2 regions of the Streptomyces sp. NPDC054849 genome follow, and region 2 is predicted to be linked to the other one. Evidence: predicted binding sites of a transcription regulator. Region 2 holds the regulator's gene; the other holds the start of a gene.
What was found. The regulator HrcA, encoded in region 2, represses chaperone genes, less so after heat shock. The targets are predictions, from matches to a motif close to TTNGCACTCNGNNNNNCNGAGTGCNAA.
Positions count from the first base shown of each region.

Region 1 (11,377 bases), on a different contig from region 2:
CGCTACGCGCTCCTGACGTTTCGGCGTCTGCGATCCGTCTGGGGCTGGACATAGGCCGCCACCGATCGCTACGCGCTCCTCATGTCTCGGCGTCTGCGATCCGTCTGGGGCTGGACATAAGCCGCCACCGATCGCTACGCGCTCCTCACGTCTAGGCGTCCGCAGTCCGTCTGGGGCTGGTCAGGCGCGTCAGATCGCTACACACTTCCCGGTGATGGCGACTGGCGGCTGTCTGTGCCTGGTCATAGGCCGCCCACGGTCCTTGGGGTGGTCGATGACGGCGTCTGACAGCCGCTTGAGGGAGGAAAGGCACCAGACAACGGCTATTCCGATGCGTACCCGGGTCTGGTGGGGCGGACGGCCGAAAAGGCCAGCAAATTGCCCTATTACCCCATTTTGGGCGTCGTCTTGTGATGCGTGCCTCGCCTTGATGGGGGTACACCTCGGCTGAGCCGAGCATCCGCCCCTCCGTCCCCTTCTCAGGCCTCGATCAGCCCCAGACGGCCGTCAGTCGCGCTCGTCGAGAAGCGCGTAGCGATCTGTGGCGGCCTATGTCCGGCCACAGACGGGCGCCGGCCGCCATCACCGGGAAGTGTGTAGCGATTTGATGCGCCCCCCGACCCGGCCGGGGGTCGCTGATCGGGCCGTTGTGGATCAGGAATGGCCGGCCCGTTCCTTTGGGGGGTTCCCGTCGGTCTTCGTATGTCCGTGGCGGGACGGTCGGTCAAGGGTGGCCGCAGGCCATCGCGCAGCGACGCGACGAAGGAGCGCCCTTGAGGGACCGGCCCGACACGGAGAGACGATGAGACTGACGGGAAACCCCCAAACCAACTCTGATACCGCCCAGCCGGCTCCCGCCCGCCGAAGCCCCCGCCTGAGCGATCCGAACCCGCCCGCCCGGCTCCCGGCATCCGCAGTCGCCGCCGCACGGTCCCGCTCCTGCCCGCCCGGCTCCCGCCACCCTCCCCCCGCCGCAGTCCCGACCCTGCCCAGCAGGCCATCGACCCCGCCCAGGCCATCGACCCCGCCCAGCAGGCCACCGCCTCGCCCGACACCCACCCCTCGCCCGCGCCGCCCCTACACCCGCACCGCCGGGGTGATCGTCGTTTCCGCCGGGCCGTGGGTGTCCGCCTCGCGTTGGCGTTCCGCGCTGTCGCTGATGCGCAGGAGGAGGGCGATCATGATCCAGTTGGCCAGGAGGGATGAGCCGCCCTTGGCCAGGAAGGGGAGGGCTTTGCCCGTCAGGGGGATCAGACCCGTGACGCCGCCCGCGACCACGAAGACCTGCAGGGCCAGCGCCGCGGCCAGGCCCACCGCGAGCAGTTTGCCGAAGGGGTCGCGGGCGCCGAGCGCCATCCGCAGCCCCCGCTGCACGAGGAGGGCGTAGAGGATCAGTACGGCCATGACCCCCGCGAGGCCGAGCTCCTCGCCCACCGTCGTGAGGATGAAGTCGCTGCGCCCCGCGAACTTGATCAGCTCCGGGTGTCCCATGCCGAGGCCGGTCCCGGAGATGCCGCCCGTGCCGAAGCTGAACAGGGCCTGCGCCGACTGGTCCGAGGTGACGCCCGGGGGTGGGTTCGGCAGGTAGACGGAGAGCGGGTCCAGCCAGGCCGCCACGCGCGCCTTGACGTGCGGCTCCGTCGAGCCGACCACGAAGGCGCCCGCCGAGGCCATGAGCAGGCCGCAGATGATCCAGCTGGTGCGCTCGGTGGCGACGTACAGCATCACCACGAAGACCCCGAAGAAGATCAGCGAGGTGCCGAGGTCGCGTTCGAAGACCAGTACCAGCATCGAGACGATCCACACCGTGATGATGGGTCCGAGCTGGCGCATCGGGGGCAGCCGCATGCCGAGGAACTTCCGGCCCGTCAGTGCCAGCGAGTCGCGGTGGATGACCAGGTAGCCGGCGAAGAAGATCGCGATCATGATCTTCACGAACTCGCCGGGCTGCAGGGAGAAGCCGAAGAGGATGATCCACCGCTTGGCGCCGTAGGTGTCCGCGCCGAAGAAGGCCGGCGCGATCAGCAGCACCAGGGCGACGGCCATCGTGATGTAGATGAACCGCTGCAGCAGCCGGTGGTCGCGCAGCAAGGCCACCACCGCGAGGCAGGCGGCGACGCCGACAACCGTCCACATCAGCTGACCCGGAGCGTTCGCGTCCGAGTTGTACCTCTCGATGTACCCCTGGTCGAGCCGGTGGATCAGGACCAGCCCCAGCCCGGTCAGCAGCATGGCGAGCGGGAAGACCAGCGGATCCGCGTAGGCCGCGAAGCGGCGCACGCCCAAGTGCCCCACCAGGGACAGCAGGGTCATGCTGACGGCGAAGCCGGCGAGGTTGGGCGGCAGCCGGTCGTTCATGGCGAGGCCCGCGGCGGCGTGGCCGAAGACGGCGATGACGACGACGAAGACCAGGAGCAGCGCCTCGGTCCGTCGGCGGGCGCCCGCCGACGTCAGGGGTTTCAGTCCACGCACGGGATGCCGCCACCCTCCTTGGGGGCGGACCGAGTGGACGGCGGGGAGAACGGGGAGGGCGGGGAGGGCGGCGGAGATGCAGCCTTACGCGAAGTCTCACGCCACGCCCCACGCCACGCCCCACGCCACGCCCCACGCCACGCCTCACGTGGCGCCGGAGGTGCGGACGCGGCGCCCGGTGGGTCCGGGGTCGTGGCGGCCTTGGGTCCGATCTGCTCGGTAATGAGGCGCTTTATCTTCATATCATCTACGACGTTGACGTCCTCCCCATGGTTCCTTCCGCAGCCCTCGACGGGAAGGGGCATGAGCTGAACTGTCGCCGGACAGGTTCTCCGCCTGCGTCACGAACTGCCGTAGATCGAACAGGCGAGGCGCCGGCTTCCGGCGTCCCGTCCCACCGCCGCCCCCCGCCGGTGCGGGACGCCGCCGGCCCGGCCGGCGGCGTGTCGAACCGGCCGCCGGCTCGATCTGCGGGATCGTGAACGATCCGTCAGGGGCGGTGAAGATCCTCGGCATGCCGCCACCGGCGCTGCGTCCGGGGACTCCTCCCGGGTGCACCGCTCCGGATGGAAGGCGCCCTCCACCCCCGTCAGCTGGGAAACCGGTCACGGTACGGCGGCCGAAAACATCCGCATGTCGAACGCGAGGCCGACGGTCGCGGGGACGGCGTGGTGTCGGCGCACGCCGGAGTTTGTCCTGGTCATGATCGGGATGGTGCTGATCTCGAAGCGCCGAACGCCCCGGTTTTGGGGGGCTCGGAGTCCGGTCCGCGCAACGCCCGGGGGTCGGGAATTGGCACTCCGCTTGACCGAGTGCTAATCGCCGGAATAGTCTCGCACCTGGCACTCGCCCCTGGTGAGTGCCAACACAGCGACAGGCAGATCCGGCACCCGCGACGACGGATCGACCTGGTCGCCACCTCAGACAGTTAACCCCGGATCTCCGAAGGGGGAGGTCGGATCGTGACGACCGCCAGCTCCAAGGTTGCCATCAAGCCGCTTGAGGACCGCATTGTGGTCCAGCCGCTCGACGCCGAGCAGACCACGGCCTCCGGCCTGGTCATCCCGGACACCGCGAAGGAGAAGCCCCAGGAGGGCGTCGTCCTCGCGGTTGGCCCGGGTCGCTTCGAGGACGGCCAGCGTCTCCCGCTGGACGTCACCGTCGGCGACATCGTGCTCTACAGCAAGTACGGCGGCACCGAAGTGAAGTACAGCGGCGAGGAGTACCTCGTCCTCTCGGCTCGCGACGTGCTCGCGATCGTCGAGAAGTAATTCTCTTCATCAGTACTGCTTTGAGCTGCGCCCCTGGTCACCCCGCTGATTGCCGGGCGGCGAGGGGCGCAGCTCGTTAAACCCGAGTTTTCGAGAGGGCTGAACCGCTGCCATGGCGAAGATCCTGAAGTTCGACGAGGACGCCCGTCGCGCCCTCGAGCGCGGCGTCAACAAGCTTGCCGACACGGTCAAGGTGACGATCGGCCCCAAGGGCCGCAACGTCGTCATCGACAAGAAGTTCGGCGCCCCCACCATCACCAACGACGGTGTCACCATCGCCCGCGAGGTCGAGCTGGACGACCCGTACGAGAACCTGGGCGCGCAGCTCGTGAAGGAGGTGGCGACCAAGACCAACGACATCGCGGGTGACGGCACCACCACCGCCACCGTGCTGGCCCAGGCGCTGGTCCGCGAGGGTCTGCGCAACGTCGCCGCGGGTGCCTCCCCGGCCGCCCTGAAGAAGGGCATCGACGCCGCGGTCAAGGCCGTGTCCGAGGAGCTCCTCGCGACCGCCCGCCCGATCGAGGACAAGTCCGACATCGCCGCCGTGGCTGCGCTCTCCGCGCAGGACCAGCAGGTCGGCGAGCTCATCGCCGAGGCGATGGACAAGGTCGGCAAGGACGGTGTCATCACCGTCGAGGAGTCCAACACCTTCGGCCTGGAGCTGGAGTTCACCGAGGGCATGGCCTTCGACAAGGGCTACCTCTCCCCGTACATGGTCTCCGACCAGGAGCGTATGGAGGCCGTCCTCGACGACCCGTACATCCTGATCAACCAGGGCAAGATCTCCTCGATCCAGGACCTCCTGCCCCTGCTGGAGAAGGTCATCCAGGCCGGCGGCTCCCGCCCGCTGCTGATCATCGCCGAGGACGTCGAGGGCGAGGCGCTCTCCACCCTCGTCGTCAACAAGATCCGCGGCACCTTCAACGCGGTCGCCGTCAAGGCCCCCGGCTTCGGTGACCGTCGCAAGGCGATGCTCCAGGACATGGCCACCCTCACCGGTGCCACCGTCATCGCCGAGGAGGTCGGCCTCAAGCTCGACCAGGCCGGTCTGGACGTACTGGGCTCCGCCCGCCGCGTCACCATCTCCAAGGACGACACGACCATCGTCGACGGTGGCGGCAGCCACGAGGAAGTCGTCGGTCGCGTCAACCAGATCAAGGCCGAGATCGAGTCCACCGACTCGGACTGGGACCGCGAGAAGCTGCAGGAGCGCCTGGCGAAGCTCGCCGGCGGCGTCTGCGTCATCAAGGTCGGCGCCGCCACCGAGGTGGAGCTCAAGGAGAAGAAGCACCGTCTCGAGGACGCCATCTCGGCGACCCGCGCCGCGGTCGAGGAGGGCATCGTCTCCGGCGGTGGCTCCGCGCTCGTCCACGCCGTCAAGGTCCTCGAGGGCAACCTCGGCCTGTCGGGCGACGAGGCCACCGGTGTCGCGGTCGTGCGCCGCGCCGCCGTCGAGCCGCTGCGCTGGATCGCCGAGAACGCCGGTCTCGAGGGGTACGTCATCACCTCGAAGGTCGCCGAGCTCGACAAGGGCCAGGGCTTCAACGCCGCCACCGGCGAGTACGGCGACCTGGTCAAGGCCGGCGTCATCGACCCGGTGAAGGTCACCCGTTCCGCGCTGGAGAACGCCGCTTCCATCGCCTCCCTGCTGCTCACGACCGAGACCCTGGTCGTCGAGAAGCCGGCGGACGACGAGGGCGACGCCGGTCACGGCCACGGCGGTCACGGCCACAGCCACTGATCGCACGCACCACGCCCGGGAAAGGCCCCGTTCCGCAGCTGCGGAACGGGGCCTTTCCCGTGGTTCGGCCCTCAGGATCCGTACGGAGAACCAGATCCGCCCATCTGCCGTTGCAGGACCGCGGGGTTGTAGTGCCACCAGCCCTCGACGATCTCTCCGTCCTGGCACCGGAAGGTCGTGCTCCCGGACATCTCGTACGTCTCCCCGGTGGGTTCGACTCCCATGAACGGGCCCTTGTGGGTTCCGCGCCAGTTCCACACCGTCGTGACCATGTCGCCCTCGGCGAGCTGGGCCATCGGCTCGAAGGTGATGTCGAAGGCGGCGCGCCAGGTCTCCATGTCCGACCGCATGGCGTCGCGTCCGATGACGGTGGGCTCCTCCTTGCTGGCGTCGTGGTCGATGTAGTTCGTCGCGAAGCACTCGTCGAAAACGCTCATGTTGCCGTCCATGGCCGCTTCCCGGAACACCCGCTCGGCGAGCTGCTTGTTGAGGTGCTCGTCGCGGACCACGTCGAGGTTCATGAACTTCGGCATTCCCTCACAGAGGGCCACCATCTCCTGGAACATCCGGTCCGTTTCGGGGAGGTGAGAGTTCTTCATCGCCTCCTCGTAGGAGGCGAATTCCACCATGTCCACGTAGTGGTTCCGAGCCTCGCGGTCCTGGCCGATCATCGTGTGCGTGGCGGTGCGCCTGCCGCTGCTCTGCTCCGCCCAGCGGTCGATGAGCGCGTTCATCTCGTCGAACCGCCTGGTCTCATAATCGATCACTTGTACGAATGTCATCGCGTCGCCTCCCGCGCTGGATAGGACAGGTCCAGTTTAGGGAGATTTCATACAGTTGGCCGCTTGTAGTCGGCCCGTCCGGGCGGCCCTCCGGGGCTATTGCGGGCCGTACTTGCGGCCCGTACGCGAGGACACGCCGCCCAACAGCCCGCGTGGCGTCAGCTTCACCACGCCCATCAGCGCCTTGTACCGCGGGTCCGGGACCGACACCGTCCTGCCCCGTGCCAGGTCGGCCAGAGCCGCGGTCACCAGCTTGTCGGCGTCCAGCCACATCCAGCCGGGGATGTTGTCCGTGCCCATGCCGGCGCGCTGGTGGAACTCCGTCCGGACGAAGCCTGGACACAGGGCCATCAGCCGCACGCCGGACCCCGACAGGTCCCGCGCCGCACCCTGGGTGAACTGCACGACCCAGGCCTTGCTCGCCCCGTACGTGCCGCGGGGTACGAACGCGGCCACCGAGGCCACGTTGATCACGCCGCCGCGGCCGCGCGAGCGCATCGACTCCGTGGCGGCCGAGGTCAGCCGCAGGACCGCCTCGATGTGCACCTTCAGCATGGTCAGCTCGTCGGCCATGGAGACCTCGAGGTAGCGCCCCTTGTTGCCGAAGCCCGCGTTGTTGACCAGCAGGTCGACCGGGTGCGTACGGTCGCCGAGGCGCCGCTCGACCGACGCGATGCCCTCCTCGGTGGCGAGGTCGGCGGCCAGCACCTCGGCCTCGATGCCGTGCAGGTCGTGCAGTTCGGTGGCCTGCTCGCCGAGCCGCTTGGTGTCGCGCGCCACCAGCACCAGGTTGTGCCCCTGGGCGGCGAGCCGCCGGGCGAAGGCGGCGCCGATGCCCGCCGTGGATCCCGTAATCAACGCAGTCGTCATAGGCGCAACCTAGCTTCCCGCGATGACGGCGCTACTTCGCCCCGTCCCCGGTTGCGTACTTCTCCACGTACTGGCGCACCCGCTCGTGGGCCTCCGGCTCCATCGCCGCGCCCGCCGCCAGGGTGCGCGGCAGGAGGGTGCGCTCGGTGGTGAAGGCGCGGAACCAGAGCTGCACCGTCACGTCGTGGTCGGGGCGGTGGACGATCTCGACCGGGTCGCCGGGTGAGACCGAGCCCTCCTCGATCACCCTCAGGTACGCGCCCGGCCGAGCCTCCCGGGTGAACCGCTTGACCCAGCCGCTCTCGCCCAGGACCCCCTGAAAGGTCCGGCACGGTATGCGGGCCGAGGCCACTTCGAGGAGGAGGTCCGCGCCGACCCGCCAGCGGTCGCCGAGCCGTGCGGTGTTCAGGTCGATGCCGGAGGTGGTGAAGTTCTCGCCGAAGATCCCGCCGGGCAGCTCGCGGCCCAGCTCGCGCTCCCACAGGTCCAGGTCCTCGCGGGCGTACGCGTACACGGCCTGGTGGTCGCCGCCGTGGTAACGCCGGTTGCCGATGGCGTCGCCCTCCAGGCCGCTGCCGAGGCCGGTGTCCCTGGGGCCGGGTGCGGAGACCCGGACCGGGCCGGGGACGGGTCGCTTGCCGATGCCGGTCAGCCCGCTGTCGGCGTCGGTGTAGTCGACGGCCGTGGCGCGGCCGACGTTCACGGAGATCAGATGCATGGAGCCCATGGGGGACACGCTAGCCGAGCGAACCCAAAGCGTCACCGGCCATTTCACCTGGCAGTCAAAGCAGGCCTTATGCTCGAAGGGTGATCGAGGCACGTCATCTCCGGGTTCTGCGCGCCGTCGCCGGGACCGGGTCCTTCTCCGCCGCCGCGCGCGAGCTCGGCTGCACCCAGCCCGCCGTCTCCCAGCAGATGAAGGCGCTGGAGCAGTCGGCCGGCACGCCGCTGCTCATCCGCACCGGCCGCGAGATGCGGCTGACGCAGGCGGGCGAGGCGCTGGTCCGGCACGCTGCGGGGATCCTGGCCGGGCTGACCGCGGCCGAGGAGGAGGTCGCGGCCATCGCGGGGCTGCGCGCGGGCCGGGTCCGGCTCGTGTCCTTCCCCAGCGGCAGCTCCACGCTGGTGCCGACCGCGCTCGCGGCGATGCGCGCCGAGCACCCCGGGACCCGCATCTCGCTGGTCGAGGCCGAGCCGCCGCGCTCGGTGGAGATGCTGCGGGAGGGCGACTGCGACCTGGCGCTGGCCTTCCGTTACGGCGGGGCGGCCGGCTCCGCCGCGGAGTGGGAGGACCTCGTGGTGAGGCCGCTGCTGACCGACCGGCTCGTCGGTCTGGTCCCGGAGGGGCACCGGCTGGCGGGGGCGGAGCGCGTGGGCATGGCGGAGCTGGCCGACGAGCCCTGGATCGCGGGCTGCCCGCGCTGCCGCCGCCATCTCGTGGAGGTGTGCGAGGGCGCGGGCTTCACGCCGCGCATCGACTTCGCCACCGACGACTATCCGGCGGTGGTCGGCCTGGTCGGCGCGGGGCTGGGCGTCGCGGTGCTGCCGGAGCTCGCGGTGGAGTCCGTACGGGCCAAGGGCGTCAGCATGGTGGCCGTGGAACCGGCCGTGGAGCGGGAGATCGTCGCGCTGACCCTGCCCGACCTGGCCCGGGTGCCCGCCGTGGCCGCGACCATGGCCGAGCTGGAGCGGGCCGCCGCGCGCTGACCGTACGCACGCGCCAGGGTGCGTACGGCCGAACGCGTGAATTGCGGGCCGGGCGGCGACACGCCCGGGCGGGCAGATGATTCGAAGAAACGTTCCTTCGGACGCTTCGTCGGCTCTCAGTGCGGCGCGATCGGTCCGATCGCACTCGACGCGGGGATCAGACGATGCCGGGCGCGGCCCATCAGTTCCTCGCGCTCGTCCTCGGTGAGGCCGCCCCACACCCCGTAGGGCTCACGGACGGCGAGTGCGTGCGCGGCGCATTCCGCGCGCACCGGGCATCTCATGCAGACCTCTTTAGCCGAGGCCTCGCGCGCGCTCCTGGCCGCGCCCCGCTCGCCTTCCGGGTGGAAGAAGAGGGAGCTGTCGACCCCGCGGCAGGCAGCGAGCAGCTGCCAGTCCCAGAGGTCGGCGTTAGGTCCGGGGAGGCGGGAGAAATCTGCCATGGGTAGTCCTCTTGGTGCCGGTACTGAGGCGGATACGGTCCATGTCTCCAAGGGTCTCCACACCTACTGTCGGAGTAGATGTAAATATGACTCATTGGGAATCTAGCCTCAGACACGTGCCAAACGGAAGGAAAGCCGCCAAATAGGGCATAGCTCCAGATGGAGGACAGGTGGCTTGTGGCGCCGACGCCGTGTTCGCTTCCTCACGTAGAGTGCCGAAGGTGTCCGTCCGACCCGTAACTCTTTCGAGTGACCATCGTTGAGAGTGCGAAGGCGGTTGAACCAATAAGTTCTCGGACAGGTGTCCGGGGGCATCGACCGCACAGGTGACGATACGTACCAGCCTGGAGGCTCAAGGTGACGCGCATCAGCAGCTGCGGAGGGCGGTCATGACATCCGTCCTCGTCTGCGACGACTCCCCGCTTGCCCGAGAGGCGCTCCGTCGCGCGGTTGCCACCGTGCCCGGCGTCGAGCGTGTGACGACGGCTGCCAACGGCGAGGAAGTCCTCCGCCGCTGGGGTGCCGACCGCTCCGACCTGATTCTGATGGATGTACGGATGCCCGGGCTCGGCGGTGTGGAGACGGTCCGCCGGCTGCTCTCGGCCGACCCCGGTGCCCGCATCATCATGCTGACGGTCGCCGAAGACCTGGACGGCGTGGCCCTCGCGGTCGCCGCCGGCGCCCGGGGCTATCTGCACAAGGACGCCTCGCGCGCCGAACTGCGGGCCACGGTCACCCAGGCCCTCGCCGACCCGACCTGGCGACTGGCCCCGCGCCGGCTCCGCTCGGCGGAGATGGGCGCCGCGCCCACGCTCACCGCGCGCGAGATCCAGGTGCTGGAGGGCATGAGCCACGGCCGGTCCAATGCGGAGATCGGGCGCGAGCTCTTCCTCTCCGAGGACACGGTCAAGACGCACGCCCGCAGGCTGTTCAAGAAGCTCGGCGCCTCCGACCGGGCGCACGCCGTGGCCCTCGGCTTCCGCTGGGGTCTGGTCCGCTGACCTCCGGGTCGTGGCCGGGCCCGGCCCGGCCCGCCGCAGACCGCTGATCATCGAGAGCGGTCCCGTCCGCCACCGGCGGACGGGGCGGCGCGCCGCCCTCGTCACCTTCTCGTCGTCGGGTCAGCCCTGTCCCGCCGTACCCGGTGCGCACCCGGGGGTTGGCGGGGCACAATCCGGGGGACGTCTCGCTTCGTGCGCGATGCCGCATCCTTGAGGGTGTGGAGTCTCTCGGGGACTATTCGGCCGAGCGGGAGGGGAGGGCGCAGATGATGAGTTCCGGCGCACCCGCTCATAACGCTTCGATGCACAACAAGGGCCGCGGTGCCGCGGATGCTCCGGCGTCAAGGCACCATGGATTGATGCGCGACGACGAGGCCCTGGGGTCACCCGCGGCCACAGGCCCCACCGGCGCCGCCAAAGGCGGCAGTGCCGGGGGTGTCAGCGCGCTCGTACGCCGGGCGGTGGAGGGCGACGAACAGGCCACGCACGACCTGCTCGCCTTCGTGCACCCCCTCGCGATCCGCTACTGCCGCACCCGGCTGTCGCGACTTCCGGGTGACGCTCGACACTTCGTGGAGGATCTGGCGCAGGAGGTCTGCGTCGCCGTCCTGATGGCGCTGCCGCGCTACCGGGACACCGGGCGCCCCTTCGAGGCCTTCGTCTTCGCCATCGCGGCGCACAAGGTCGCCGACCTGCAGCGGGCCGCCATGAGGCACCCGGGCAGCACGGCGGTCCCGTCCGACGAGATGCCGGAGCGGCCCGACGACTCGCTGGGCCCCGAGGAGCGGGCGCTGCTCAGCAGCGACGCCGCCTGGGCCAAGAAGCTGCTGGCCAATCTTCCGGAGAACCAGCGCGAGCTCCTCGTCCTGCGGGTGGCCGTCGGGCTGACCGCGGAGGAGACCGGGCAGATGCTCGGCATGTCCCCCGGAGCGGTGCGCGTCGCGCAGCACCGGGCGCTCAGCCGGCTGCGGGCGCTCGCCGAGCAGTAAGGCCGCCGGATCTGCGGCAGCCGCAGGGGTCTGCACCGTCGTCGCAGTCGTAGGAAACGACGAAACTTCTGCTTGACCTTGGTCGTGGAATGAGACGC
Region 1 covers NZ_JBSGZI010000156.1:90-11,466, forward strand. The annotation lists gene ACWGIF_RS36480 (FtsW/RodA/SpoVE family cell cycle protein) at 1,078-2,472, opposite strand; gene groES (co-chaperone GroES) at 3,435-3,743, shown strand; gene groL (chaperonin GroEL) at 3,856-5,487, shown strand; gene ACWGIF_RS36495 (ester cyclase) at 5,559-6,269, opposite strand; gene ACWGIF_RS36500 (SDR family NAD(P)-dependent oxidoreductase) at 6,366-7,139, opposite strand; gene ACWGIF_RS36505 (MOSC domain-containing protein) at 7,171-7,857, opposite strand; gene ACWGIF_RS36510 (LysR family transcriptional regulator) at 7,947-8,846, shown strand; gene ACWGIF_RS36515 (WhiB family transcriptional regulator) at 8,963-9,289, opposite strand; gene ACWGIF_RS36520 (response regulator transcription factor) at 9,679-10,290, shown strand; gene ACWGIF_RS36525 (sigma-70 family RNA polymerase sigma factor) at 10,650-11,279, shown strand.
Region 1: the regulator HrcA is predicted to act here: its motif matches at 3,265-3,291, upstream of groES (co-chaperone GroES).

Region 2 (14,875 bases):
GTGCGCCTCGTAGCCAAGCTGCGCGAGCTCATCCCGCGGCAGGCCTTCGAGATCCCGATCCAGGCGGCCGTCGGCTCCCGCGTCATCGCCCGCGAGACCATCCGCGCCATCCGCAAGGACGTCCTCGCGAAGTGCTACGGCGGTGACATCTCCCGTAAGCGGAAGCTGCTGGAGAAGCAGAAGGAAGGCAAGAAGCGGATGAAGATGGTCGGGTCCGTGGAGGTCCCGCAGGAGGCCTTCATCGCCGTCCTCTCCAGTGACGAGTCCGGCGGCAAGAAGAAGTAGCAGCCCCGCCGTCACCCGACGCGAACAGGCCCCCGCGCACACGCGCGGGGGCCTGTTTCGTTATGAACCGGCCGCTTGCGAGCTCTTACGCGCACGCCGGAGGGCCTCTAGTCTGATCACTGCTCGACGGTTACTCGCCAGTTTAAAGAGTCAACGGCTGTAAACCCGCCAGTCCCAAGCGCCCCCATGCGCCCCACGCCCACGCGCAGACGCGTGGTTCGGTCCGGAGGATGTCGTGAGCGACACACAGACCTATCTCGAGAACCGCCCGCCCAGCGTGGCGGTGCTCTTCCTTGAGCGCGTCGCAGCGACGCCGAACGACGAGGCCTACCGGTTCCCGGTGCCCTCGTCCGGCGGCCAGGACGCCGCCGACGACTGGAAGTCGCTCAGCTGGGGCCAGGCGGCCGAGCGCGTCTTCGCCATCGCCGGCGGGCTGATCAGCCTCGGCCTCCAGACCGAGGACCGCGTCGCGCTCGCCTCCAACACCCGGGTCGAGTGGATCCTCTCCGACCTCGGCGTGATGTGCGCCGGCGGCGCGGTCACCACCGTCTACCCCAGCACCAACGCCGACGAGTCGGCGTTCATCCTCGCGGACTCCGAGAGCCGGGTGCTCATCGCCGAGGACGCGAAGCAGCTGGCGAAGGCGCGCGAGCGTCGCGCGGACCTGCCGAAGCTCGCCCACGTCGTGGTCCTGGAGGCCGCCGACGCGGTCGCCGCCGAGGGCGACCCCGAGGGCTGGGTGCTCTCGCTCGCCGATCTGGAGGCGCTCGGCAAGGAGTACCTCGCCAAGCACCCCGAGGCGGTGAAGGAGCGGATCGCGGCGATCACCTCCGACCAGCTCGCCACCCTCATCTACACCTCCGGTACGACCGGCCGCCCCAAGGGTGTCCGGCTGCTGCACGACAACTGGTCGTACCTGGCGAAGGCCATGGTCGCCACCGGTCTGATCGGCAAGGAGGACGTCCAGTACCTGTGGCTGCCGCTGGCCCACGTCTTCGGCAAGGTGCTGACGTCCGGGCAGATCGAGGCGGGACACGTGACCGCGGTCGACGGCCGGATCGACAAGATCATCGAGAACCTGCCGATCGTGCAGCCGACGTACATGGCCGCCGTTCCGCGCATTTTCGAGAAGGTCTACAACGGCGTGGCCGCCAAGGCCCGCGTCGCCGGCGGTGCCAAGTACAAGATCTTCCAGTGGTCGGTCGGCGTCGCCCGCGAGTACGCCAAGGTCACGCAGGACAACTTCAGGCGCACCGGCCGCGCGAGTGCCCCCTTCGGCCTCACCACCAAGCACAAGATCGCCGACGCGCTCGTCTTCTCCAAGCTCCGCGACGCCTTCGGCGGGAACCTGCGGGCCGCCGTCTCCGGCGCCTCCGCCCTGGCCCCCGACATCGGCTACTTCTTCTCCGGCGCGGGCATCCACATCCTGGAGGGCTACGGCCTGACCGAGTCCAGCGCGGCCTCCTTCGTCAACCCGGGCGAGGCCTACCGCACCGGCACGGTCGGCAAGCCGCTCCCCGGCACCGAGGTGCGCATCGCGGACGACGGCGAGGTCCTGCTGCGCGGTCCCGGCATCATGCAGGGCTACCACGGGCAGCCGGAGAAGACCGCCGAGGTCCTGGAGTCCGACGGCTGGCTGCACACGGGCGACATCGGCGAGCTCTCGGCCGACGGCTACCTGCGCATCACCGACCGCAAGAAGGACCTGATCAAGACCTCGGGCGGAAAGTACGTCGCCCCGGCGGAGATCGAGGGGCAGTTCAAGGCGATCTGCCCGTACGTGTCGACCATCGTCGTGCACGGCGCCGACCGTAACTTCTGCTCGGCCCTGATCGCCCTCGACGAGCCGTCGATCCTCGGCTGGGCGGCCGACAACGGGCTGGAGGGGAAGACGTACGGGGAGGTCCTGGCGGCGCCGGAGACCACCCGCCTGATCGAGACGTACGTCCAGACGCTGAACGAGGGCCTCCAGCGCTGGCAGACGGTCAAGAAGTTCCGGCTGCTGCCCCGCGACCTGGACGTCGAGCACGGCGACCTGACGCCGAGCCTGAAGCTGAAGCGGCCGGTGGTCGAGCGTGAGTTCAAGCACCTGATCGAGGAGATGTACGAGGGGTCGCGCGAGGCGTAGCGCATGCCGCGGGCTCGGCGGGGCGGGGCGGCTGACCGCCCCGCACACCCCGCCCCTCCCCGGCGGGGCTTGGGGTGTGGGCTGCCGGGCCGGACTCCCCTGCGGGCCGCTTCCCGGGGCTCCGCCCCGGACCCCGCGCCTCGAACGCCGGCGGGGCTGTGGGTGCGGGCCCGTCTCCCGGGGCTCCGCCCCCGGACCCCGTGCCTCAAATGCCGGCAGGACTGGAAGTGCGGGCCCGTCTCCCGAGGCTGCGGCCCGGACCCCGCGTCTCGGACGGTGGCGGTGCGATCGGCGTCCGCGGGGTGGGAATCGTGCGGGATGATGGGGGTATGCCTTCCGCACTGCCCGACGGTGAACCCATGCCCGAAGACGGCTCGCTGCCGTCGCATGCCCTGGAGGGGGCGGGGGAGCGGCCACTCGGGTTCTACCTGCACGTCCCGTACTGCGCCACGCGCTGCGGGTACTGCGACTTCAACACCTACACGGCCACCGAGCTGCGGGGCACCGGCGGTGTGCTCGCCTCCCGGGAGAACTACGCCGACACCCTGATCGACGAGGTCCGCCTCGCCCGGAAGGTGCTCGGCGACGACCCGAGGGCCGTACGCACGGTGTTCGTGGGCGGCGGCACGCCGACCCTGCTGCCCGCCGCGGACCTCGTGCGGATGCTCGCGGCGATCCGGGACGAATTCGGCCTGGCCGAGGACGCCGAGATCACGACGGAGGCCAATCCGGAGTCGGTCGGCCCGCAGTACCTGGCCGAGCTGCGCGCCGGCGGCTTCAACCGGATCTCCTTCGGCATGCAGAGCGCGAAGCAGCACGTCCTGAAGGTGCTCGACCGCACCCACACGCCCGGACGCCCGGAGGCGTGCGTCGCGGAGGCGCGGGCGGCGGGCTTCGACCACGTCAACCTGGACCTGATCTACGGCACCCCGGGGGAGTCGGACGAGGACTGGCGGGCGTCGCTCTCGGCGGCGCTGGGGGCCGGGCCTGACCACATCAGCGCCTACGCGCTGATCGTCGAGGAGGGCACGCAGCTGGCGCGGCGGATCCGCCGGGGCGAGGTCCCGATGACGGACGACGACGTCCACGCCGACCGGTACCTGATCGCGGACTCGGTGATGGCGCAGGCCGGCTACTCCTGGTACGAGGTCTCGAACTGGGCCACCTCGGAGGCCGGGCGCTGCCTGCACAACGAGCTGTACTGGCGCGGCGCCGACTGGTGGGGCGCGGGCCCGGGCGCGCACTCGCACGTGGGCGGGGTGCGCTGGTGGAACGTGAAGCACCCCGGCGCGTACGCCGCCGCGCTCGCGCAGGGTCGCTCGCCCGGTGCCGGGCGGGAGCTCCTGTCGCAGGAGGACCGGCGGGTGGAGCGCATCCTGCTGGAGCTTCGGCTGGTCGACGGCGTCCCGCTGTCGCTGCTCGCGCCGGCCGGGCTCGCCGCCTCCCGCAGGGCCCTGGAGGACGGCCTCCTGGAGGCCGCGCCGTACGGCGCCGGGCGGGCCGTGCTGACCCTGAAGGGGCGGCTGCTGGCCGACGCGGTGGTCCGTGACCTGGTGGACTGACACGGAACCACCGCGCGGGGGTGCGGAGCCGGGTGGGGGTCAGCCCGGGAAGTTCTCCCGCCAGGGCCGGTAGTACGGGTTGTCCTGGCACTCGTTCATGATCTCGGTCTTGGTCGCCTTGTCGACCGGGCAGACCGCGACGATGAAGGAGCGCTCGATGCCGCCGGGGAAGGCGACCTCGACCTGCGAGGCCCACTTGTGGGTGTCACCGATGGTCTGGTTGACGTCCACGCCGCCCGGGGCGTCGATGTAGTAGTTCCAGCCGCTCTTCCACCACGTCTTGTAGAGGTCGTGGTCGTAGGTCGTCGAGACGTACGGGGACGGCTGGTTGACCAGGACGTACTGCTCGATGTCGTACTGTCCGTCGACCGTGGCCCTGGGTTGGAAGCCCTCGGCGAAGACGACCGACGGCGGGCGGCTGTCCGCGCGGTAGAGCTGCTTGCAGTTGGTGCGCCAGGCCGGCGTCGGAGTGATGCGGGCCACGTCCGCCCGCGGGTCCGCGGCGGCGAAGAGGCGGTCGTCCACGCGCGGGCAGGAGTTCGCAGGAGCGGCGTGAGCGGCGTGGGCGGCGTGCGGCGCGGCGGGCGCGGAGGCCGACGCCGACGCGGACGGCAGAAGGGCGGCGGCGAGCACGGTCGCGACGAGCACGACCCGCTGCCGCAGGGCAAAGGTGATCATGAAGACCACCCTTGCGTCCTCCGCCCGGCCGGTTACGCACCGTCACCCGAAGGTGAGCGTGTCCGCGGCACGGATGACGCCGCTACGGGGCCGTCACGAAGTCGATCAGCTCCTCGACGCGGCCCAGCAGGGTCGGCTCCAGGTCCTTGTACGAGGTCACCCGGGACAGGATGTGCCGCCAGGCGGCGCCCGTGTTCTCCGGCCAGCCCAGGGCCCGGCAGACGCCCGTCTTCCAGTCCTGGCCGCGGGGGACCACCGGCCATGCGGCGATGCCCAGTGCGGACGGCTTCACGGCCTGCCAGACGTCCACGTACGGGTGGCCCGCGATCAGGACGTCCGGAGAGGTCACCGACGCCGCGATACGGGACTCCTTCGAGCCCGGCACCAGGTGGTCCACCAGGATCCCCAGGCGAGCGTCGGGGGCCGGGGAGAACTCCGCCACGACGGCCGGGAGGTCGTCGATGCCCTCCAGGTACTCCACCACCACGCCCTCGATCCGCAGGTCGTCGCCCCAGACCCGCTCCACCAGCTCCGCGTCGTGCCGGCCCTCGACGTAGATCCGGCCCGCCCGGGCCACCCGCGCCCGGGCGCCCGGGACGGCGATCGACCCGGACGCCGTACGGGCGGGTGCCGACGGCCCCCGGGCGGGGCGGACCAGGGTGACCACCGCGCCCTCCAGCAGGAACCCCCGGGGCTCCATCGGGAACACCCGGCGCCTTCCGAAGCGGTCCTCCAGGGTCACCGTGCCCGCCTCGCAGGCCACCACCGCGCCGCAGAAGTCCGTACCCGCCACCTCGACCACCAGATCGGGTTCCGCCGCCACCTCCGGCACGGCCTTGGGTCGCTTCCACTGCGGGGTCAGGTCGGGGGAGTACTCGCGCATCCGGCCGACAGTAGGAGAGCCGGGCGGGTCACGCCTCCGACACGCCGAAAAGAGCCGCCAGTGTGGCGCGTTGCGCACGGACGTAGTCCGCCCGCACCACCGCTCCGTGACCTGGCACGTACAGTGCGTCGTCCCCGCCCAGCGCCAGCATCCGGTCCAGGGCGGCGGGCCACTGCCGGGGCACCGCGTCCGGGCCCGCCGAGGGCTCGCCCGACTCCTCGACCAGATCCCCGCAGAACACCACCTCGCGCTCGCCCGGCACGAAGACGGCCAGGTCGTGGCCGGTGTGCCCGGGCCCCACATTGGCCAGCAGCACCTGCACCCCGCCCAGTTCCAGCGTCCACTCGCCCGACACCGCATGCCCGGGGAGCACCAGCAGGTCCACCGCTTCGGCCGCCTCCGCCTCGGCCAGTCCGTGCCGCACCGCGTCCCGGCGCAGCTCCTCACGGCCCGAGGCGAGCAGCGCGTCCAGCCCGACCGCACCGAACACCTCGGTCCCGGGGAAGGCCGCCCCGCCCAGGACGTGATCGAAATGGCCGTGCGTGAATGCGATATGGGTCACGCTCCGGCCCGTCAGCCGCTCCGCCTCGGCCCGTACCCGCGCACCCTCCCGCACACACGAGCCGGGGTCGATCAGGAGGACCGAATCGTCCCCGACCACCAGTCCCACCGTGCAGTCCCACACCGGAAGACGCCGCCGTCCGGCCCGTCCGGTCAGCCGTTCCCAGCCCGCCTCTTCCCATCGCACGTCCATGCCGCGACGCTACCCTGGCGGGCCTCCCTTGCCAGGGTCTTACTACCCGGCCGTACACTGAGCGGGGGATGTCTGGCACTCGAACGACCAGAGTGCCAACGAACACGGCAGAACACGGCAACGGACCACAGCTGGAGGTGTGCGCGATGCTCAGCGAACGCAGACTCGAAGTGCTGCGCGCCATCGTCCAGGACTACGTCGGCACGGAGGAGCCGGTCGGCTCCAAGGCGCTCACCGAGCGGCACCGCCTCGGAGTCTCGCCCGCCACCGTGCGCAACGACATGGCCGTGCTGGAGGAGGAGGGCTACATCGCCCAGCCCCACACCAGCGCCGGCCGGATCCCCACCGACAAGGGCTACCGCCTCTTCGTCGACAAGCTGGCGGGGGTCAAGCCGCTGTCGTCGCCCGAGCGCCGGGCCATCCAGAACTTCCTCGACGGCGCCGTCGACCTCGACGACGTCGTCGGCCGTACGGTGCGCCTGCTCGCACAGCTCACCCGGCAGGTCGCGGTCGTCCAGTACCCGAGCCTGACCCGGTCGACCGTCCGGCACGTGGAGCTGCTCTCGCTCGCCCCCGCGCGCCTGATGCTCGTACTGATCACGGACACCGGACGCGTCGAGCAGCGGCTCATCGACTGCCCGGGCCCCTTCGGCGAGACCTCGCTCGCCGACCTGCGGGCCCGGCTCAACAGCCGGGTCGTCGGCCGTCGCTTCACCGATGTCCCCCCGCTCGTCCAGGACCTGCCCGAATCCTTCGAGGCCGAGGACCGCGGCACCGTCTCCACGGTGCTCTCGACGCTCCTCGAAACCCTGGTCGAGGAAGCCGAAGAACGGCTGATGATCGGCGGTACCGCCAATCTCACCCGCTTCGGACACGATTTTCCCCTGACGATCAGGCCGGTGCTCGAAGCGCTGGAGGAGCAGGTCGTGCTCCTCAAGCTGCTGGGCGAGGCCAATGAGTCGGGAATGGCCGTACGGATCGGGCATGAGAATGCCTACGAGGGACTGAACTCCACGTCCGTCGTCTCGGTCGGTTACGGTTCGGGCGGCGAAACCGTCGCCAAGCTCGGCGTGGTCGGACCGACCCGCATGGATTACCCCGGAACGATGGGAGCGGTACGCGCAGTGGCACGTTACGTCGGACAGATCCTGGCGGAGTCGTAAGTGGCCACGGACTACTACGCCGTTCTCGGCGTGCGCCGCGACGCATCGCAGGACGAGATCAAGAAGGCCTTCCGTCGCCTCGCGCGTGAACTCCACCCGGATGTGAATCCGGACCCGAAGACGCAGGAGCGCTTCAAGGAGATCAACGCGGCCTACGAGGTGCTCTCGGACCCGCAGAAGAAGCAGGTCTACGACCTCGGGGGCGACCCGCTCTCCTCCTCGGGCGGTGGCGGCGGCGCGGGCGGATTCGGCGCGGGCGGATTCGGCAACTTCTCCGACATCATGGACGCCTTCTTCGGCCAGGCCTCGCAGCGCGGCCCGCGCTCGCGGACCCGCCGCGGCCAGGACGCCATGATCCGCCTGGACCTGGAGCTGGACGAGGCGGCCTTCGGGACCACCAAGGACATCCAGGTCGACACGGCCGTCGTCTGCACCACCTGCTCCGGCGAAGGCGCCGCTCCCGGCACCTCGGCGCAGACGTGTGACATGTGCCGCGGCCGCGGTGAGGTCTCGCAGGTCACCCGGTCCTTCCTGGGCCAGGTCATGACTTCGCGCCCCTGCCCGCAGTGCCAGGGCTTCGGCACCGTCGTCCCGACCCCGTGCCCCGAGTGCGCGGGCGACGGCCGGGTCCGCTCCCGCCGCAGCCTCACGGTCAAGATCCCCGCCGGTGTCGAGAACGGCACCCGGATCCAGCTCGCGGGCGAGGGCGAGGTCGGCCCCGGCGGCGGCCCCGCCGGCGACCTGTACGTGGAGATCCACGAGCTGGCGCACCCGACCTTCCAGCGGCGCGGGGACGACCTGCACTGCACGGTGACCATCCCGATGACGGCGGCCGCCCTGGGCACCAAGTGCCCGCTGGAGACGCTGGACGGCCTGGAGGAGATCGACATCCGGCCCGGCACCGGCTCCGGCCAGGCGATCCCGCTGCACGGGCGCGGCGTCACCCACCTGCGCGGTGGCGGGCGCGGCGACCTGATCGTGCACGTCGAGGTCACCACCCCGGGCAAGCTGGACGCCCAGCAGGAGGACCTGCTGCGCCAGCTTGCGAAGCTGCGCGGCGAGGAGCGGCCGATGGGCCAGTTCGCGCCGGGTCAGCAGGGGCTGTTCAGCCGCCTGAAGGACGCGTTCAACGGTCGCTGACCGAACGGCGACCACCGCCACGAGCCCGGCCAGGGGATTCCCCGGCCGGGCTCGTCGCATGGGGCCGGGCGGCGGTCGCAGGCCGGCCGGGAAGCGGACTATGCCAGGCGAATGCCATGATTCGGCCCCCCGCTTGGGACGTGGCACGATGCAGTCCATGTCCTCCGCACCGAACGGTCTCTCCCCGTACCCGATCGTGCAGGCTCCCATGGCGGACGGCGCCTCCTGTCCGCCGCTCGCCGCGGCCGTGTGCGAGGCGGGCGGACTGGGCTTCCTGGCCGGCGGCTACAAGACCGCCGACGGGATGTACCAGGAGATCAAGCAGGTGCGCGCGCTCACCCGTCGCCGCTTCGGGGTCAACCTCTTCATGCCGCAGACCGGCTACGTCGACCCGGCCGCCGTGGAGGCGTACCGCGGGCAGCTCGCCGGTGAGGCCAGCTGGTACGAGATCTCGCTCGCCGAGGAGGACATCATCGGCACCAGCGACGACGGCTACGACGCCAAGCTCGCCATCCTCCTGGAAGACCCGGTGCCGGTCGTCTCGTTCACGTTCGGCTGTCCCTCCTCCGCGGCCCTCGCGGCCCTGCGCAAGGCGGGTACGTACACCGTTGTCACGGTGACCTCCGTCGAGGAGGCCCGGACCGCCCAGCAGGCGGGCGCAGACTCCGTCTGCGTCCAGGGCGTCGAGGCCGGCGGCCACCAGGGCACCCATCGGGACGACCCCCAGGCCGACGGCACGGCGGCGGTGGGGCTCCTCGCGCTGGTGGCCCAGGTACGGGAGGCCGTGGCGCTCCCGATCATCGCGGCGGGCGGTCTCATGCGGGGCTCGCAGATCGCGGCGCTGCTGGCGGCGGGCGCGGAGGCGGCGCAGCTCGGGACGGCCTTCCTGGCGTGCCCGGAGTCGGGTGCGCACCCGGTGCACAAGAAGGCGCTGACGGACCCGCTGTTCGTCCGGACGGAGCTGACCCGGGCCTTCTCCGGCCGGCCGGCACGCGGGCTGGTGAACCGCTTCATGCGGGAGCACGGACCGTACGCCCCGGCCGCCTACCCGCAGGTCCACCACCTGACCTCGGGACTGCGCAAGGCGGCCGCCGCGGCCGGCGACCCGCAGGGCATGGCCCTGTGGGCGGGGCAGGGGCACCGTCTCGCCCGGGCGCTGCCGGCGGGGGAGCTGGTGGAGGTGCTGGCGGCCGAACTGGCCGAGGCGCAGAGCACGTTGAAGGCAATGCAGATGAGGAGTGCGTCATGACGGCCCCGGTGTTCGTGGTCGAAGAGGTCCCCGCGGGAGCGGAGTTCGTCCTGGACGGCCCGGAGGGCCGGCACGCGGTGTCCGTGAAGAGGCTGAACCCGGGCGAGGCGGTGGTCCTGACGGACGGCCGGGGCGGCTGGGCGGAGGCGGTCGTCAAGGCGGCGGAGGGCAAGGACCGGCTCGTGGTGGCGGTGTCCTCGGCGGGGCGGGAGCCTGAGCCGCCCGTCCGCATCACGGTCGTCCAGGCCCTCCCCAAGGGTGACCGCGGCGAGCTGGCCGTCGAGACCATGACCGAGACCGGCGTGGACGCCATCGTGCCCTGGCAGGCCTCGCGCTGCATCACGCAGTGGCGCGGCGACCGCGGGGCCAAGTCGCTGGCCAAGTGGCGGGCCACGGCCCGGGAGGCGGGCAAGCAGTCCCGCCGGGTCCGCTTCCCGGAGGTGGCCGAGGCCATGTCCACCAAGCAGGTCGCGGCGCTGCTGGCCGGCGCCGACCTGGCGATGGTCCTCCACGAGGACCGCGACACCCCCTCCGGGGCGCTGGCCACGGCCGAGCTGCCCGCCTCGGGTTCCGTCGTGCTGGTGGTCGGCCCGGAGGGGGGCGTATCCCCGGAGGAGCTGGCGGTCTTCGCCGAGGCGGGGGCCCGGCCCTACCGCCTGGGCCGGTCCGTCCTGCGCACCTCCACGGCGGGTACCGCGGCCACGGCGGTCCTCCTGGCCCGCACCGGACGCTGGGCTTGACGGCCGGCCGCCGTGATCGGCCGCCGTGACCGGCCGTGCCGGCCGCCGTCGACCCGCCGCCCGTTGACCCGCCGCCGTTGATCGGCCGCCCCCCGGGGCGGCGCCGGGCTGGATACGATGCCCGGACCGATCAACGTCACGGGAGGCTCAGCTATGGCCGGGGAACCGCAGGCCGACTGCCTGTTCTGCAAGATCGTCGAGGGGCACATCCCCGCGACCGTGGTCCGGGAGACCGAGACCACCGTCGCCTTCCGGGACATCAACCCGCAGGCGCCCACGCACGTGCTCGTCATTCCCAAGGTGCACTACCCCGACGCGGCCTCCCTCGCCGCCGCCGAGCCGACCGTCGCCGCCGACATACTGCGTGAGGCCGCGCAGGTCGCCGCCGACGAGAAGATCGTCGAGTACGGCTACCGGATCGTCTTCAACACCGGCTCCGGCGCCGGCCAGACCGTCTGGCACGCCCACGCGCACGTCCTCGGCGGCCGCGGCCTCCAGTGGCCCCCCGGATAGCACGTGTCCATACGAGAATTCGTGGTGCTGGGTACCGCCAGCCAGGTACCCACCCGCCACCGCAACCACAACGGCTATCTGCTGCGCTGGGACGGCGAGGGCATCCTCTTCGACCCGGGCGAGGGCACCCAGCGCCAGATGCTGCGTGCCGGGGTGGCCGCGCACGACATCAACCGGATCTGCATCACCCACTTCCACGGTGACCACAGCCTCGGCCTCGCCGGGGTGATCCAGCGGATCAACCTCGACCAGGTCCCCCACCCCGTCACCGCGCACTACCCGGCCTCGGGGCAGGAGTTCTTCGACCGGCTGCGCTACGCCACGGCCTACCGTGAGACCGTCCCGCTCCGCGAGGAACCGGTGACCGAGGACGGGCCGCTGGCGAGCGGGGCCTCGTACGTCCTGGAGGCCCGGCGCCTCTCGCACCCGGTGGAATCCTTCGGCTACCGGATCACCGAGCCCGACGGGCGCCGCATGGTCCCGGAGCTGCTCGCACGCCACGGGATCAAGGGGCCCGACGTCGGCCGCATCCAGCGCGAGGGGCGGCTCGGCGGCGTCACCCTGGACGAGGTCAGCGAGCACAGGCCCGGCCAGCGGTTCGCGTTCGTCATGGACACCCGGCTCTGCCCGGGCGTGGACGCGCTCGCCGAGGGCTGCGACATGCTGGTGATCGAGTCGACCTTCCTCGACGAGGACGAACGGCTGGCCACCGACCACGGACACCTCACCGCCGGCCAGGCGGCGCGGGTGGCGCGGGACGCGGGCGTACGCCACCTCGTGCTGACGCACTTCTCGCAGCGCTACACGGACCCGTCGGCGTTCGAGCTCCAGGCGCGTGCGGCGGGCTTCGAGGGGGAGCTGACGGTGGCCGCGGACCTGGTGCGGGTGCCGTTGCCCAAACGGGGCTGAGCCGGGCGCGGTGCCGGGGACCGGCCCCGTCCGGTCGCGCCTCGACCGCGGCGCGACCGGACGGGTGGGTGATCTGCGCCACACTGGGTTTTGGTTCTCGCCCCGGCGGGCAGAACTGGCAGCTTTCCAGTGAAACGGCGCTTCGAGAACACCGGGGAGTACACCGTGACCAGTAGGGACTTCGACAGCCGCGCGGCAGCGGTGGACCCGCTCGGTCCCGTGCGCGACCCCGAGGAACCGGGCTGCGACGTCTTCCTGACCGGAACGGTCTTCCTCGACATCATCTTCACCGGCCTCGACTCGGCTCCGGTGCGCGGCACGGAGTCCTGGGCGCGCGGCATGGGCTCCAGCCCCGGCGGCGTCGCCAACATGGCGACCGCCCTGGCCCGGCTCGGCCTGCGCACCTCGCTGGCCGCCGCCTTCGGGGACGACCACTACGGCGAGTACTGCTGGGACGCCCTGGAACAGGGCGAGGGCATCGATCTGTCCATGTCGCGGACCATCCCCGGCTGGCACAGCCCCGTCACGGTCTCCATGGCCTACGAGGGCGAGCGCACCATGGTCTCGCACGGCCACGAGGCCCCTCCGCCGGCGGGCCCCGGCCCCTTCCCGCAGTGCCCGCCGAGGGCCCGTGCGGCCGTGGCCGCGCTGGGGTCCGGCCGCGGCGAGCAGTGGATCGGCGAGGCCGCCCGGCGCGGCTCGCAGATCTTCGCGGACGTGGGGTGGGACGAGAGCGGGCGGTGGGACCTGGGCGCCCTGGCCGACCTGGAGCACTGCGAGGCCTTCCTGCCGAACGCGGGCGAGGCCATGCGGTACACCCGGACGGACTGTCCGAGGGCGGCGGCCAGGGCGCTGGCGGAGAGGGTGCCGATCGCGGTGGTCACGATGGGCGCGGAGGGCTCGTACGCGGTCGACGGGCGCACCGGGGAGACGGCGCACGTCCCGGGGATCACGGTGGACGAGCTCGACCCGACGGGCGCGGGGGACGTGTACGTGGCGGGCTTCGTCACCGGCACCCTGGCGGGCTGGCCGCTCGCGGACCGCCTGGCCTTCGCCGGGCTGACTGCGGCCCTGTCGGTCCAGGAGTTCGGCGGCTCCCTGTCGGCCCCGGGCTGGCCCGAGGTGGCCCACTGGTGGCGGGCCGCCCCGGAGACCCTGCGCGGCCGCTACGGCTTCCTGGACGACCTGATCCCGCCGGGGTCGAGCCCGGCGGCCCGCCGCAGAGCCGTACCGACGATCGGCTTCCGGCACTCCGCGTAGTCACACGTCGCCGGCGCCCGAACGCGGGGGTCCGCAGGCGGCCGGTAAAACCTCTCGGGGAAGCCGCGGCGGAGACGTACGCTTGGTACTCCGGAGGTCGTCGATCGGCGAGGCCCCTCAGCGGGAGGTATGTGCAGGCCACAGTGCCGGCCCATGACTCAGACACCCACAGCCCAGATCCCTGCGCCGGGGCAGGCGCGAGCCCACTTCACCGTTCCGGCCACGCACCCGATGGTCACGGTGCTCGGCTCGGGTGACGCCCTGTTGCGCGTGATCGAGAAGGCCTTCCCGAAGACGGACATCCATGTTCGGGGCAATCAGGTCAGCGCGGTCGGCGAAGCGGCGGAAGTCGCCCTGATCCAGCGACTGTTCGACGAGATGATGCTGGTGCTCCGCACCGGGCAGCCGATGACGGAGGACGCAGTGGAACGCTCGATCGCCATGCTCCAGGCGAGCGCCAACGGGAACGGCGACGGACCCGCGGAGACTCCCGCCGAGGTGCTCACCCAGAACATCCTCTCCAGCCGCGGCCGCACCATCCGACCCAAGACCCTCAACCAGAAGCGGTACGTCGACGCGATCGACAAGAACACGATCGTCTTCGGCATCGGCCCCGCCGGTACGGGCAAGACCTACCTCGCCATGGCCAAGGCGGTCCAGGCCCTGCAGTCCAAGCAGGTCAGCCGGATCATCCTGACGCGGCCCGCCGTCGAGGCGGGGGAGCGGCTCGGATTCCTGCCGGGCACCCTCTTCGACAAGATCGACCCGTATCTGCGCCCGCTCTACGACGCGCTGCACGACATGCTCGACCCTGACTCGATTCCGCGGCTCATGGCCGCCGGGACCATCGAGGTGGCGCCCCTGGCCTATATGAGGGGACGCACCCTCAATGACGCGTTCGTCGTCCTCGACGAGGCGCAGAACACGACCGCCGAGCAGATGAAGATGTTCCTGACCCGGCTCGGCTTCGACTCGAAGATCGTCGTCACGGGTGACGTCACGCAGATCGACCTGCCGGGCGGCGCCAAGAGCGGTCTGCGTCAGGTCCAGGAGATCCTCGACGGCGTCCCGGACGTTCATTTCTCGCGGCTCACGTCCGAGGATGTCGTCCGCCACAAGCTGGTCGGCCGTATCGTCGACGCGTACGAGAAGTACGACGACGGCCAGCAGCAGGCCGCGAACGGCCACCAGCGGAAGTAGAACTCAGCGCACCATGTCGATCGACGTCAACAACGAGTCCGGAACCGAGGTCGACGAGCAGGCGATCCTCGACATCGCCCGCTACGCGCTCACCCGGATGCGGATCCACCCGCTCTCGGAGCTCTCCGTCATCGTCATCGACGAGGACGCGATGGAGCAGCTCCACATCCAGTGGATGGACCTGCCCGGGCCGACCGACGTCATGTCCTTCCCGATGGACGAGCTCCGGCCGCCGGCGAAGGACGAAGAGGAGCCCCCGCAGGGGCTCCTCGGCGACATCGTGCTCTGTCCCGAAGTGGCGAAGAGGCAGGGCGAGGAAGCCCCGACGCAGCACTCCATGGACGAGGAGCTCCAGCTCCTGACCGTCCACGGAGTGCTGCACCTCCTCGGTTACGACCACGAGGAGCCGGA
Region 2 covers NZ_JBSGZI010000078.1:2,281-17,155, forward strand. The annotation lists gene lepA (translation elongation factor 4) at 1-285, shown strand, start outside; gene ACWGIF_RS27420 (AMP-dependent synthetase/ligase) at 521-2,413, shown strand; gene hemW (radical SAM family heme chaperone HemW) at 2,743-3,975, shown strand; gene ACWGIF_RS27430 (ADP-ribosyltransferase) at 4,015-4,653, opposite strand; gene ACWGIF_RS27435 (DUF3097 domain-containing protein) at 4,736-5,536, opposite strand; gene ACWGIF_RS27440 (MBL fold metallo-hydrolase) at 5,565-6,290, opposite strand; gene hrcA (heat-inducible transcriptional repressor HrcA) at 6,437-7,453, shown strand; gene dnaJ (molecular chaperone DnaJ) at 7,454-8,593, shown strand; gene ACWGIF_RS27455 (nitronate monooxygenase) at 8,751-9,842, shown strand; gene ACWGIF_RS27460 (16S rRNA (uracil(1498)-N(3))-methyltransferase) at 9,839-10,582, shown strand; gene ACWGIF_RS27465 (histidine triad nucleotide-binding protein) at 10,736-11,095, shown strand; gene ACWGIF_RS27470 (ribonuclease Z) at 11,099-12,004, shown strand; gene ACWGIF_RS27475 (PfkB family carbohydrate kinase) at 12,170-13,264, shown strand; gene ACWGIF_RS27480 (PhoH family protein) at 13,418-14,464, shown strand; gene ybeY (rRNA maturation RNase YbeY) at 14,478-14,875, shown strand, end outside.